2 regions of the Paenibacillus sp. FSL H7-0690 genome follow, and region 1 is predicted to be linked to the other one. Evidence: riboswitches for the same ligand, from Rfam matches in the RefSeq annotation. Region 1 holds a riboswitch; the other holds the start of a gene.

Region 1 (7,497 bases):
TATCATATTGAGTGATCCACTGTGTAGGGTGCTCAGCAATATACAAAGATTGGGCTAATCCCATAAGATACATCCCATGTGCGATGGGTCGCTCCAAACCAGCCTTGGCTGCGGCCTCTGCATCTAGATGTATAGGCGCCAAATCTTGGGAAGCAGCTGCATATTGCCGGATAGCCTCAGCTGTTATGCACTTTTTTATCATGATCATCACCTACCCGAATTAACACCGTTTCTGCGGTGACTATAAGCTCACCCTCACACCTACAAACCAGCGTATGTTTGTAAAAAGTCAGTTTACCCTGTCTGCCTTCTTTTTGCACCTCGCCCGTTAACGCTAATTCACAATCCAAAATCATCCCCGCCGTAATCGGAGCCTGATATGAAAATTTCTGAGTGCCGTGAAGCAAGGGTTCACCGATGATTAACCAAGGAATATCGAAGTCTTGCCAGAAAATAATAGGCATCGTCGCAGGAGCGATCAGCTTTCCATTTATCGTCTGCACGGGTGCTTCAATACTCTGTGCATAGTCCGAAATCCATTCAGCAGTCATATGGATCTGATGTCGGACACTGTTCATTCTATAACCTCCACGAGTGTTGCCAGACCTATCCCACCGCCGATTCCCAGAGTAGCAAGCCCTCGTTGGTAAGGGGCATGTTGCATTTCAGCACATAAGCGAGTCATTAACATAGCCCCGGAAGCTCCGTATGGATGGCCTATTGCTAATGCCCCCCCGCCAAGATTGACCTTTTCCTGTGGAATTTGAAGCTCGTTCAGTGATGCCAATACTTGTGAAGCAAAAGCTTCGTTAAACTCTACGATATCTAAATCGGCAACGGTAAGCTTTTGGCGTTTTAACACCTTTTGCACAGCTGGTACAGGCCCCATACCCAAATAGTTCGGATCTACACCCGCAGCTTGTGCATCCACGACCCGCAAAATAGGGGTAAGCTTAAGCTGCTGGCATTTCTCACGAGACATCATTAATAGAAGCGCTGCGCCATCATTAATAGGACAGGCATTTCCAGCAGTGACGGTACCCTTTTCTTCAAAAATTGGCGGCAGCTTTTGCAGCTTGTCCAGACTCGTATTTGCCCGAGGACATTCGTCGGTGCTCACCCACTGCCCCTCTACCTGAAGAGGTACTATCTCCTGCTGAAACCGGTCACTTTGCTGAGCATGAACCGCCTTTTGATGGCTTTTTAAGGCATATTGATCCTGCTCTTCTCGAGAAATCCCGTATTTCCTAGCTACATTCTCTGCAGCAATTCCCATATCCGGATCACCGTAAGAGCTAGGCGTAAAATGTGCACGGGTATACAGCTGTGGAACCCCCATTAACGTCTGTGGTTTAGCCATTTTCCATGGAGCACGGCTCGTACTTTCGACACCACCCGCTAAATAAATCTCACCAGCGCCGCTTTGAATCAGTCTTGCTGCTATATTAATTGCCTCTAGCCCAGATCCGCACTGACGATCCACGGTGACACCCGGAACCGAAACAGGCAGCCCCGCTTCAAGCGCAGCTACCCGGGCAATATTACCTCCTGGGCCCACAACATTCCCAATAATGACATCATCGATCAGTTCTTTAGGCAAGGTCGTTTCGGCTACAATATGCTGAATAAGCGGCGCCAGTAATGCCTCCGGCTCAAGTGTACTTAATAAGCCACCCATTCTGCCAACCGGTGTACGTTTTGCCATGACAATTACTGCTTCTATCATATCATCGCTCTTTTCACATAGTCTTTCATCGCTTGCCGGGCAATTTTCCCGCTACTTGTATAGATAAATTCATCCACGGTTAGCAGCTGCTTCGGCGCTTTGTAGCTCGCTAAATACTGGCGGCAATAATTCTTAATTTCTTCGACAGATAAATGCTGTTCTCCGCTCCACTTCACGAGGGCTATCAGCTGTTCTCCCCAGTAATCGTCAGGCACGCCAAGCACCATCACTTCATCTATTTCCGGAAGAAACTCCAGCACCCTCTCTATTTCTTCCGGATAAACGTTCAGCCCTCCGGATATGATTTTATTCTTCAAACGTCCCGCCATATATAAATAACCAGCTTCATCCTGATAAACATAGTCTTCTAAAACAAGCCATCCCTCTCTAAAAGCTGCTGCTGTCTCATTCGGCAATTGATGGTAGCCTAAAAATATCATATCACTACGCACATATAGCTGCCCAATCTCCCCAGGAGGGACTTCCCGGAACTGGTCATCACGAATGGAAATTTGCACCCCGGGATAAGGTTTGCCTACAGAGGTCGGATTATGCTCGGTCAGAACATCCAAATAACTAATATAGCTCGCTTCTGAAGAACCGTAGGATTCATAAAGCCGCGCTCCACCAAACACTTCCATGCCCCTTTTCTTGGACAACTCCGACCACTTTGCACCTGAGCTAATAACCGCATCAATCTGTATCTGCCCAGGTACAGCCTGCTGCATCATGGATTCGATCATTGTTGGTACGACGAACAGCACCACGCCCGCAATTTGCTGGCACAGCTCTAACACCTGGGTGGCACTAAATTTTTGTGTGATATGAAAGGTTGCTCCACCATATAGACTCTGCATTACGGCGAATAAGGATAGGGAATGCACAAATGGACCTGGTGCCAAAACATCCTTCATAGCGTCCAATTCAAAAGCAATATTCGAAACCTCAAAGCTTTTTAACCATGATAAATGGGTACGCATATAACCTTTGGGCAATCCGGTTGTGCCTGAAGTAAAGCCAATAAATAATAATTCATTCGTCTCATCCAACTCAGCCTCCGGCTTCAGGGCAGCCAGCCACTGATCATAGGAACCTGTTCGTTTATTTGAGAAGGTCAGCGTTGGGATCGTTTGATCCTTGAAAACCAGATTCTTTGCGGCTTCCGGCTCGGCAAAAATCATTGTCGGCTGGCACTGCTCTATAATAACCTGCAGTTCATTAGCACTCCACTTGGGATCTAAGGGAATGGGAACACAGCCCGCATAAATCGCCCCCAAAAAAACCTCAACAAATTCAATACGATTCGTAGATAAAATCGCGATTTTGTCATGCCTCAGACCCTTTTGCTGTAAGCCATTCGCGATTCTCCGCATCGTTTTTACTAATGTGGCATAGGTATGACTTGCTTGGTCATGGGTTAAGGCAATGCTGTCGGGCTGCTGTGCTGCATGACGCAGTATAGGAACTACTAGATTCATCCTTGATCACACCTGTTCGTAATTTCTGTGACTACCGATTATATACATTCTCTTCAATCGGACTGCCCCGCAAGTCCAGCCCAAACTAAAGGATATGTGATAAGCGCCATCGCCGGCGCTCCTGTTAAACTAACCCGCTAGAATTGCTACGATAGCTTATTTTAGCTTTATATTATTTTTATGTACACATCTTTCATGTAACGATTAAGTCCATCTTACAACGAAAAAACAGCCAGCACGCATCGATTATGATCGGTACGCGCTGGCTGTATTGTTGTTTAGTCCTTCTTTTGAACGGATGATGGTGAACCCTCTTCAGCAAAAGTAAAGGTTCGGGCGATATATAAGATAGGTGTGCTTACTGCGGTTAGTAAGAACTTCGCTAGATAAGTCGTAAGCAAAATTTCAAGCCATACATTCCAGTCATACAAGCCCGCAAACGCAATGGTACAGAAAATAAGTGTATCCACAAAGGAGCTAATCATCGTACTACCGTTGGAACGAATCCACAGCTGACTTGAGGTGCTGTAATATTTACGAATCCAAGAGTACAACCGAACATCTAGGAACTGACTAATGAAGTAAGCAGTAAGACTACCCAAAGCTAGTCGAGGCATCAGCCCAAAAATCGTCTCCAAAGAAGACTGAGCGATATCGGTCTCCTGCGGCTTAAATACTAATACCATCTGCATAATGACTGTAGTCATAAGCAAGGTGAAGAAACCAAACCAGACCGCTTTACGTGCTTCCGCTCTTCCGTACTTCTCATTAAGTAAATCGCTGGTCATATATAAAGTGACATACATCGTATTTCCGAGTGTCATCACAATATCAAATGGCATAGCAATCGTCTTAGCTACCTGAATGTTAGCAATTACAGTAGCAATACCTACCCAGGCGTACATTCCACTTTTCCCGAACAAGCGGTAACAGAGTAGAAAAAAAGCAAAATTGACAATAACAAATAAAACTCCCCACAGCAAATTAAACATATTACTGAAATTCCTCCTAGTTTTGTTTACGCGGGATGGTTACGAACCGCGGCTTACAATATTAAATTTTCGGAACAAAACATTAATACTCTATCACAATAGCGCTTAACAATCCATAAAAATAATATTTTTATATGAAATTGGTAGTTCCATTTCTTTTTTTTCGCCAATTATCTAAAATAGTCAGCAATAATTCATTTTTTTCAGAAAAAAATGCTCTATAGGACAAAACTTTCACTATTCATCCAGAGGTTAATTCTATAGAATAGTATCAAACACCTTATTCCCGATCCATTTAGTAGAAATATGACATAACTATGGAATATATCTCGGGTCGCCAATTTCCAGCAGTTGGCATGGAGTATCTAGTGAAGACCAAAAAAGAAATGACCTCATCGTCCATAAAAAAAGGAGAGAACGATATGTTTCGTATCAAGCATTCGATCAGTCGCAAATTTACGCGTTTATTATTTGTTGTTCTGTTGCTCACGTCTCTTTTGTTAAGCACCAGCTTCTATTTTATCTCTATCAGTATCTTCAACAGCTATGTTATGCCGCAGATTAACAAAATCCTTACTGCCGCTGCTCAGGACGTATATAAGAATCTCAACGTAATGCACGCCCAGCAAACCCTAAATAAGAACGATCAGTCTGCCACCAATCTCGAGTTCTATTTTCAGGAAAAGAGGAAACAACATGGAGTGGAAACCATTTTTCTGGTCAATCTGAAGGGAAAAGAAGCTGAGATTCTATCCGCAGATCACGATGCAAAATTGCAACGGGCAGAAAGTGTCACCGTATCTTCTGCAATGCAACAAGCCTCTAAAGGAAAAACTGGACTAAGCGATACATATAGCGACGCACATGGTATACATAAAACAGCTTATATCGGTATTCCCGGAAGTACGATGGTTATCGGTGTAAGCAGTGACGTAAGCTTCATTCAAGAAAAAACAGACAGTATTCTATGGACAAGTGCCGGAATCACACTTCTGACGTTGATCATCGGCCTAACTGGTGCATGGTTCATGAGTGTGCGTATAACACGTCCAATCTCAAAACTGGCAGCTTATAGTGCCCGGCTCGCAGAGGGAGATTTCACCGAAGAATTATCAGTTAAAGGAAATGACGAAGTTGCACAGTTGTCCGTAAGCTTCCAAGCGATGACCCAACGCCTGAAAGAAATGATTGGACATGTACTGGTAACCTCTAATACTGTCGTTGCGGATTCCAACTCTTTAAAAGAACGTGTTGAGGTTCTCAATAATATGGCGGAACACTCCAGCTCATCGGTAGTAGAAATCGGCAAAGGTAGTACGACTATCGCTAGCAGTGCATCAGATAACTCGAGAGCAATGGAAGAAATCAATTTAGGCATTCAAAGTATTGCCTCAGCAGCGAATGAAGTCACGGAGCAAATCAGTGAGGCTTCCGCTGAAGCAAGTGGCGGTAATGAAATTGCTCAAAGCGCTGTGCTGCAAATGCGCCAGGTTGAACGTGCTTCCCTACAGTCGCTGGATCAATTACAAATCATGAATGAGCGTTCAGTAATGATCGGAGAAGTCGTTCACAGCATTACTGAAATTACGAAACAGATCCAAATGCTGTCGCTGAATGCTTCAATTGAAGCTGCACGCGCAGGAGAGCATGGACGCGGCTTTGCTGTTGTTGCGGGAGAAGTACGCAAGCTGTCTGAACAATCCCGTAACGCAAACGAACAGATCCGTGACTTCCTACTTGGGCTTCAAGAAGATATGAGCCGCTCCGTTACCGAGATGAACCACGTGAATTCTGAGGTTGCCTCTGGAGTCGGCAAAGTAGCAGAAGCAGGTGATGCCTTTAATCACCTCCTGATTCTTATCCAAAGCATCAATCACAGCATCCAATCCGTATCTGCGGCTACACAGCAAATCTCAGCAAGTACAGAAGAAGTCAGTGCTTCCGTCGAAGAAACTGCACAAATTACATCAAGATCGCAAGAAAGTGCGGACACACTCGCTGCTAACTCAGAGCGGCAGCGCGTCGAACTGGAAGGCCATGCAGAAACCGTTAAACATCTGTATGAGCAAGCCAAGAAACTCCAAGAAGCTGTGCAGCAATTTAAGATTTAACGCTTGTAAATTAAAACCCCCGTTCACACGAAAGTGTTGAACGGGGGTTTTTAGTTTGCGATGGCTCGCTTAGACTTGGGGGCATACGCTAGGCTTGCGCGGAACCTCGATTAGACTTGGCTACATGCGCTAGCTTGCGCGATACTCTCGTTTAGACTCGGCACGCCATTTGCCGCTGGCTTGCGCGATACTCTCGCTTAGACTCGGCGCGTCATTTGCTGCTGGCTTGCGCGATACTCTCGCTTAGACTCGGCGCGTCATTTGCTGCTGGCTTGCGCGATACTCTCGCTTAGACTCGGCGTGTCATTTGCTGCTGGCTTGCGCGATAATCTCGCTTAGACTCGGCGCGCCATTTGCCGTTGGCTTGCGCAATCCTCTCGTTTAGACTCAGCACGCCATTTGCCGTTGGCTTGCGCAATCCTCTCGTTTAGACTCAGCACGCCATTTGCTGCTGGCTTGCGGACTCAGATGCCGCTATTACTCGAAAAACTGCCATTTGGAGACTTTTTCGGACTCGAGAGACGCTATTGCCTCATAATCAACCCAGACTCAGCCTATTTCGCTCAAATAGCGCCTCTGGTGTCCGAAAACGCTCCAAATTAACCCTTTTATCACAAATAAGGTCTCCTGAGTCCGGAGCCAAGTTACCAACAGCAAATTACTCAAAGTTCATCCGTGGCGCTACCAACAGCAAATTACTCAAAGTTCATCCGTGGCACTACCAACAGCAAATTACTTAAAGTTCATCCGTGGATGCTACCTACTGCAAATTACTCAAAGTTCCTCCGTCGATGTTACCTACAGCAAACTACTCAAAGTTCATCCATCGATGCTACCAACAGCAAATTACTCAAAGTTCCTCCGTGGATGCTACCTACAGCAAATTACTCAAAGTTCCTCCGTCGATGCTACCTACTGCAAATTACTCAAAGTTCATCCGTCGATGCTACCTACAGCAAACTACTCAAAGTCCCTCCGTGGATGCTACCTACAGCAATAGACTCGGCTACATGCGCTAGCTTGCGCGAAGCTCTCACTTAGACTCAGCACGCCATTTGCTGCTGGCTTGCGGACTCAGATGCCGCTATTACTCGAAAAACTGCCATTTGGAAGCTTTTTCGGACTCGAGAGACGCTATTGCCTCATAATCAACCCAGACTCAGCCTATTTTGTTCAAATAGCGTCTATGG
Region 2 (7,497 bases), 2.3 Mb from region 1:
TAGAGGCTGTAACCAGCTTTGCTCCGGATCTTATTATCATCCCATCGGAGTCTTCTGTTCAGAACGGGATTTACGATCAGTTGAATAAGATTGCACCCACTTATGTAATTGGGGATGAACTAAATCAAGATTGGCGCAAATCGTTGCTCAAGATGGGTGAGATTTTGAACAAAACCCCTGAAGCAGAAAAAGCCATTAAAGATTATGATGTTAAAGCAGCGGCTGCGAAAGAACAGCTTACAGGAGCTATTGGACAAGAGTCCGCGGCTATTTTATGGTTGGTGCAAAAAAACTTCTATATTGTAGACGAAACCCGCAGCAGTGGAGCTGTATTATATACAGACCTTGGCGTAACGCTGCCTAACTTAGTAACAGAGATCCCAGTAGGAACAAGAGCAACTTGGAATCCGATCTCACTAGAGAAGCTTTCTGAGCTGACCGCAGATCATATTTTCCTTGTAAATAGTGATAAGACTGAAGGTTCGGAGATCCTAGATAGTGCAATCTGGAAGGGCATCCCAGCTGTAAAAGCTGGAAATGTGCATGAAATGAGCTCAACAAGCAGCTGGCTTTACAGTGGGGCGAACGCTGGCAGCAAAATCATTGACGATGTGCTAAAAAGTCTTGTGAAATAAAAGTCGTAATTCACCATGAATGAGACTGATCATTTCGGTGGGGAAGGGCGTGCAGATCAAGTATCTCGGGATACAAAGATCTGCACCATTTTTTTATAAACCAATCCCATAGTACGGAAAAATCGTTCCTGCAATTGTACAACATAAATATTTTTGCGATAATGAGAATGATTGTTGTTATCATATAAACCATTGTAACTATTGAATAAGGAGACGACTCATGGTTTCACCCTCAGATTTCGCAAATCGTATTAAAAATGAACCCAAAAAAGCTCTACATACCCGACCGGCAGCTGCCATTGGTATTCTTATTTTTGGACTTGCTGCCATTGCCTTCGGATTGGCACTTTCGGTCTCAGTGGGTGCGGCAGATATCAAGTTAGCTACGGTATGGGAAGCTATATTTCATTTCAATCCAGATTTACAAAAACATCAGGTGATTAGAGAACTGCGATTTCCACGTGCTATTGCTGGCGCCTTAGTCGGTGCTTGCTTCGCAGTAGCAGGGGCTATCATGCAGGGGATGACAAGAAACCCGCTTGCGGATTCAGGGCTGTTAGGTTTGAATGCAGGAGCAGGGGTAGCGCTGGCCATAGTATTTGCTTTTGCACCCTCACTCTCATTCACTTCACTAATGTTGTATTGCTTTATCGGTGCCGCTGTGGCCTCTTTTATCGTATTCGGAATCGGTTCGCTTTCTTTTAATGGCCTGACCCCCTTGCGATTGACATTAGCAGGTTCGGCAGTTAGTGCTTTATTGGTTGCTATTAGTCAGGGAGTAGCTATTCTTTTCAACTTATCTCAGGACATAGCCTTCTGGTTAGCTGGTGGGATGGGGGGAGCTAGCTGGACTCAGATCAAGATTATATTCCCTTGGGTGGCCGTAGCCTTAATTGCAGCGATGATGTTATCACGATCCGTCACATTGCTCAGCTTAGGAAGAGAAGTAGCGGTTGGTCTGGGGCAGCGGACAAGGTTAGTTCAATTGGCATGTATGATTGTTGTGGTTATCTTAGCTGGAAGTGCGGTTTCAACGGTTGGCCCGATTGCTTTTATAGGACTAATTATTCCACATGTTACTCGTTATTTCGTTGGAGTGGACTACCGCTGGATTATCCCTTGCTCCGCAGTTCTAGGGAGCTTATTGATTATCTTTGCAGATATTGCCGCAAGAATGATAAATGCACCTTATGAGACACCGCTAGGAGCTTTAATTGCCATCATCGGCGTACCGTTCTTTATTTATTTAGCGAGTAAGCGGAAGGGGGAGCTGTAATGCCCAAATTAACCCTTACTCCAGATGAAAAAGAACGCCGCACACGCGCCCTAACGGTGTTATCACTCCTTGCTATACTGATCGTCGTTGTGTTTATAGTCAGTATGAATACAGGGTTTATGCGTCTATCCCCACTAGAGGTATTACATACACTCATGGGTGATGGAACACATCAGCAAAAGCTTATTTTATTTGATTTCAGATTACCCCGCATCGTAATTTCATTGTTAGTTGGAGCGGGCTTTGCAGTATCGGGCTGTATTCTACAAAGTCTCGCACGTAATGCACTCGCTGAACCGGCTACGCTGGGCATAAGTGCTGGTGCAGGTTTTGCGGTAATCATTTTTATCTCGTTTTTTCCGGCTACAACAGCAGCTCCGGTATTTGTCTTGCCTCTCCTAGCACTTGGTGGGGCTGGCCTGACCGCAGCTTTAATCTATATTCTTGCCTACCGGAAGGCAGATGGTCTGTCTCCTACAAGGCTGATCCTTATCGGGATTGCGGTCGCTGCAGGAATCAATGCTTGCCAGCTTGTATTGGCACTTAGGCTTGATCCTAATAATTATCAATTTGTAGCTACTTGGATCGCCGGGAAAATATGGGGTGGGGATTGGAGATTCGTCCTTGCTTTGCTGCCTTGGATCGCGATTCTGTTACCGTTCGCCTTCTATAAAGCCCGGGTTCTAAATGTATTGAATCTAGGGGACCATACTTCATTAGGTCTAGGAATGCGTGTGGAGAAGGAACGTATTCTCCTTCTGGTAACAGCCGTAGCGCTTGCCGGCTCCTGCGTCGCGGTAAGTGGAGGTATTGGCTTCGTCGGCCTGATAGCACCACACCTGGCTCGCAGGCTCGTGGGACCCCGCCATCAGGTGTTATTACCTGCTAGTGCTTTGACAGGGGCGCTTCTTATGATTACCGCTGATACCATCGGCAGATGGGTGCTGCAACCTGCGGAAGTTCCGACTGGCATTGTGGTTGCGATTATTGGCGCACCTTACTTTTTATATTTACTCGCCAAGTCGAAAGCGTAAATTATTTCATACTTAGGAGCATAGCTCCATAAAACTTTTAAGGGAGTTGTAGATCATGTCAGAACGTTTGAATACAGAAGAATTAAGTATTGGGTATGCTGAGGCTACTATAGTTAAGGGATTGAACTTGTCTATCCCTACGGGGAAAATCACCGCACTAGTGGGCGCTAACGGCTCCGGTAAATCTACAATCCTCAAAACGATGGCCCGGATTATGAAGCCGAAGAGTGGCACCGTAATGCTGGACGGCAAATCGATCCATAACTTTTCAACTAAAGAGGTTGCTCGTCAGCTAGCGATTCTACCGCAGAACCCAACGGCTCCTGACGGTCTGACGGTATCTGAGCTGGTCAGCTACGGTCGTTTCCCTCATCAAAAGGGATTTGGCACGATGACCGCAGAGGATCGCAACATCATCTCCAACGCCATCTCTGTTACGGGCATGGAATCTTTTCATGATCGCCCTATTGACCGTCTCTCTGGTGGACAACGTCAACGCGCTTGGATCGCTATGGCGTTGGCTCAAGAAACAGATATTTTATTCCTTGACGAGCCTACAACGTTTCTAGATATGGCGCATCAGCTCGAAGTTCTTCAACTTTTGCAAAAGCTGAATGAGGAAGAAGGCCGTACCATTATCATGGTCGTGCATGATTTGAATCATGCTACTCGTTATGCGCAGCATATGGTAGCGATTAAGTCCGGTACTGTAGTTAGCGAAGGCTCACCTACTGAGGTTATGACACCAGATGTATTGCGGGAAGTGTTTGGAATTGAAGCGGATATCGTTCCGGATCCACGTACGGGTGTGCCACTGTGTCTTCCTTACGAGCTTGCTGCCTATAAAGCTGTGTAATTATCATCTAAAATCATACAACGAACAGGCTCCCGTCATTGACAAGGGAGCCTGTTCGTTGTTACAGTTGTGGTTGCCTACAATTTCATAATAACTCTTTAAAATAGATCAAGGACCATCATTTATACATGGTTAAAGGAGCATGAAAACATGAATATTGACAAAATTCAAGATGATCTAGAGCAGCTAATGACTGCAGGAATAGTGAAAAGTCATGAGAATTTAAAAGATCACGTGTACACTAAAATGGGCGGAAAAGCTGATATTTTGGCTGCACCAGCTACTTATGATGAAATTCAAAAGATTGTTACATATGCAGAACAAAATGGGATAACCCTTACGGTACTTGGGAATGGCTCCAATGTGATTATCCGTGATGGAGGGGTACGTGGAATCGTTCTGCAAACGGCAGGACTGACCGAAATGGGAATTCGCGACAATCTCTTATATGCGCAATGTGGTGCCAAAATAATTGATGTTTCCAGATATGCGCTTGATAAGGAGCTTACGGGTCTTGAGTTCGCCTGTGGCATTCCAGGAACAGTTGGTGGAGCGCTCTATATGAACGCAGGTGCTTATGGCGGTGAGATCAAAGATGTCCTGCATAGTGCACTAGCTATAAATAAGAACGGGCAATTGGTAACTCTGCAAGGAGATGAGCTGCAATGGGGATACAGAAAAAGTGTATTCGCAAGCGGTGAGTATATTGTACTTGAGGCCAAATTTGCTATGACTTCCGGTGATGTTTTAACGATCAAGGCAAAAATGGATGAACTAACTTATTTACGTGAATCGAAGCAACCGCTTGAGTATCCATCCTGTGGGAGTGTGTTTAAGCGGCCTCCAGGCCGTTTTGCAGGTCAGTTAATTCAAGAGAGCGGCTTACAGGGTACAAGAATCGGCGGTGCTGAGGTATCCAAGAAGCATGCGGGATTTATTGTGAATGCAGATAATGCAACAGCCAGTGATTACATCGGGCTAATCCACCATGTAAGAGCGACTGTGAAGGATAAATTCGGTGTAGAGCTGGAAACTGAAGTGGAGATCATTGGAGAAGAATAAATGATAAGCAAAAAGAGCCCGCAGATCGCTGTGGGCTCTTTTTGCTTATCATAATCATGTTCGTTTAATCTACTGAAAGGGTGTAATTAGCTCTGTCCGTAGTTATTTCTGCCTTGCGGTCGGCTAAGTCTACGATTTGAAGACCTTCAACAGCTAAATCATAAGTGGATTGTGGCAGGGATACCAGTTCACCATCGGCGTTAAGTGTGCTGCCGAAACCTCTTAATATCAGTGCACTTCCAAGATATTCATCAATGACATCGTCTGCACTCCGGAAATCTACGGACTCTAAATTGAAATGAACTTTATCCAAATCACGAAGTTCTTTCTTTTCAATAGCGATTGTTTCATTTAAATGATTGTTAAGCCAATCCATAAGCTGCTGTATACTTTGCTCCATAATATGCTCCCACCCTTAGCTCGAAGATTATTATGAATAAGTTACCCCTTTCTTAGGATTTGAATCCTTTTTTTTGCCACATATTAATTAACCATATGAATAGTTCATGTGATTAAAAAAGAAATTCGCGATCAAATTGGCGTGGTTTTTGAGCTTCCTAATCTCTACATACGCAGGTCTATCCACGTTAATCTGGAGTTATTTGCTGATCTGTATAAGATAACAGTAAAGAGTAGAACTTGTCAGGAGCGGGCTACCCATGGTATAGTTCAAGACGCAATATGCTTTAAGAAGAAGTCTGCGCTAAAGTTGTGCAGGAGAGGTTCGCGAACTCCCTCTATAAAAAACTAAGAATATATTAAACAGTACAAGCGGTTGCTGTCCTTTATACGGACGTTGCTTCCGTTTCTTCTTAGTGGAGCCAAGTTTTCGAAATCTCGTTCTTCTTTCCATTACCGGCCAAGGCCGAAGGAAAAGAGAGGGGTTTTTTGTCGTGTCAGAAGGAAGATTGAAAGAGGAAATGCAAGAAGTTACTTTGCTTGGTAATCAGGGAACACAGTACAAGTTTGGTTATGATCCAGACATTCTGGAGGTGTTTGATAACAAACATCCCGGGCGTGATTATTTTGTTAAATTCAACTGCCCTGAGTTCACTAGCTTGTGTCCTGTAACGGGTCAGCCGGATTTTGCCACGCTGTATATTTCGTATATTCCTGAACAAAAAATGGTGGAATCTAAATCATTAAAGCTGTATCTGTTTAGCTTCCGCAACCATGGTGATTTTCATGAGGACTGTGTCAACATTATTATGAATGATCTGATCTCTCTGATGGATCCGCGTTACATTGAGGTATGGGGCAAGTTCACTCCGCGCGGAGGCATTTCAATTGATCCTTATTGCAACTATGGAAGACCGGGTACGAAGTATGAGGCGATGGCGGAACACCGCTTAATCAATCACGACCTCTATCCAGAAAAAGTGGACAACCGCTAAATTCCAACTTGTGATAAGGAGAGATTCATATGAACAAAAAAGCACTCGTCGTATTCAGCGGCGGACAAGATAGCACCACTTGCCTGGTTTGGGCATTGCAGCAGTATGAGGAAGTGCAGGTAGTTACCTTCAACTATAATCAACGTCATGCGGCTGAAATCGAAGTTGCAACAGCGATAGCAGCTAAGTTTAATGTAAAACAGCATATTCTTGATCTAGGGCTGCTCAATCAGCTGGCTCCCAATGCACTTACCCGTCAGGATATAGATATCGTGGCTGGTGAAGGAGATGAGCTTCCAAGTACTTTCGTTGATGGACGGAATTTGTTGTTTTTATCTTTTGCCGCAATATTAGCTAAACAACTGGGGTACTCCCATATCGTCACTGGGGTTTGCCAAACGGACTTTAGCGGTTATCCGGACTGCCGTGATGTTTTTGTGAAATCATTGAATGTTACGCTGAACTTATCTATGGACTATGAGTTTGCGATCCACACTCCCCTAATGTGGCTGGATAAAAAAGAAACGTGGAAAATGGCCGATGAACTGGGGTATTTTGATTATGTTCGCGAACACACACTGACCTGTTACAACGGTATTATTGGCAGTGGCTGCGGTACTTGTCCAGCCTGTCTATTGCGTCAGCGTGGTCTTGAGCAATATGAGGCGGAGAGAATGGAGGCCGGTTCTTAATGCTTAACGAGGTTTCAGTCTGCAAAATATTTACGTTCGATGCGGCACACCAGTTAGTGGGACACAAAGGGAAATGCAGCAACCTGCACGGACATACTTATAAGCTCGAAGTAGTGCTTAAGGGCAAACCTATGGCCGCGGAAGGCCACTCGGATGAAGGCTTCGTCATTGATTTCAGCGATATCAAAATGACAGTACAACAAAGCCTTGTAGATCGTTTAGATCACGCTTTTCTTGCCATGGGAAATGAACCTGTGTTAGAGACGTTAACGAATACGGGCTCCAAAGTAGCCTTGTTGTCTTTCCGCACCACAGTGGAGAATATGTCTTCATATATTGCCTACAAGCTTAAGCAAGCAGGGTTGCCTTTGTACTCGGTAAAGCTATGGGAGACTCCAACCTCTTGGGCAGAGGTGCTGGCTGAAGATGTTCCGGATGAAGGGCCATCCTACCGTTTGTATGGAGGCTGTGACTGTGAGTAAGATTCCTGTAATTGAAATGTTCGGTCCAACTATTCAAGGCGAAGGTGCGGTAATTGGAGTGAAGAC

What was found. Region 1 has a riboswitch for preQ1 ahead of MHI32_RS06340 (queuosine precursor transporter). Riboswitches for the same ligand answer to the same signal wherever they lie in the genome.
Region 2: it holds a riboswitch for preQ1, as region 1 does, so the genes downstream of both, queF (preQ(1) synthase) here and MHI32_RS06340 (queuosine precursor transporter) in region 1, are expected to answer to the same signal.

What each region holds. Positions count from the first base shown of each region.
Region 1 is NZ_CP150281.1:1,422,719-1,430,215, reverse strand. Features, by position in the region: gene MHI32_RS06360 (MaoC family dehydratase) at 1-202, opposite strand, end outside; gene MHI32_RS06355 (MaoC family dehydratase N-terminal domain-containing protein) at 177-578, opposite strand; gene MHI32_RS06350 (thiolase family protein) at 575-1,726, opposite strand; gene MHI32_RS06345 (AMP-binding protein) at 1,723-3,204, opposite strand; gene MHI32_RS06340 (queuosine precursor transporter) at 3,483-4,196, opposite strand; PreQ1 riboswitch class I at 4,207-4,252, opposite strand; gene MHI32_RS06335 (methyl-accepting chemotaxis protein) at 4,619-6,307, shown strand.
Region 2 is NZ_CP150281.1:3,748,165-3,755,661, reverse strand. Features, by position in the region: gene MHI32_RS16495 (iron-hydroxamate ABC transporter substrate-binding protein) at 1-635, shown strand, start outside; gene MHI32_RS16490 (iron ABC transporter permease) at 856-1,911, shown strand; gene MHI32_RS16485 (iron ABC transporter permease) at 1,911-2,945, shown strand; gene MHI32_RS16480 (ABC transporter ATP-binding protein) at 3,001-3,801, shown strand; gene murB (UDP-N-acetylmuramate dehydrogenase) at 3,952-4,863, shown strand; gene MHI32_RS16470 (hypothetical protein) at 4,928-5,263, opposite strand; PreQ1 riboswitch class I at 5,577-5,620, shown strand; gene queF (preQ(1) synthase) at 5,784-6,257, shown strand; gene queC (7-cyano-7-deazaguanine synthase QueC) at 6,287-6,949, shown strand; gene MHI32_RS16455 (6-carboxytetrahydropterin synthase) at 6,949-7,431, shown strand; gene queE (7-carboxy-7-deazaguanine synthase QueE) at 7,424-7,497, shown strand, end outside.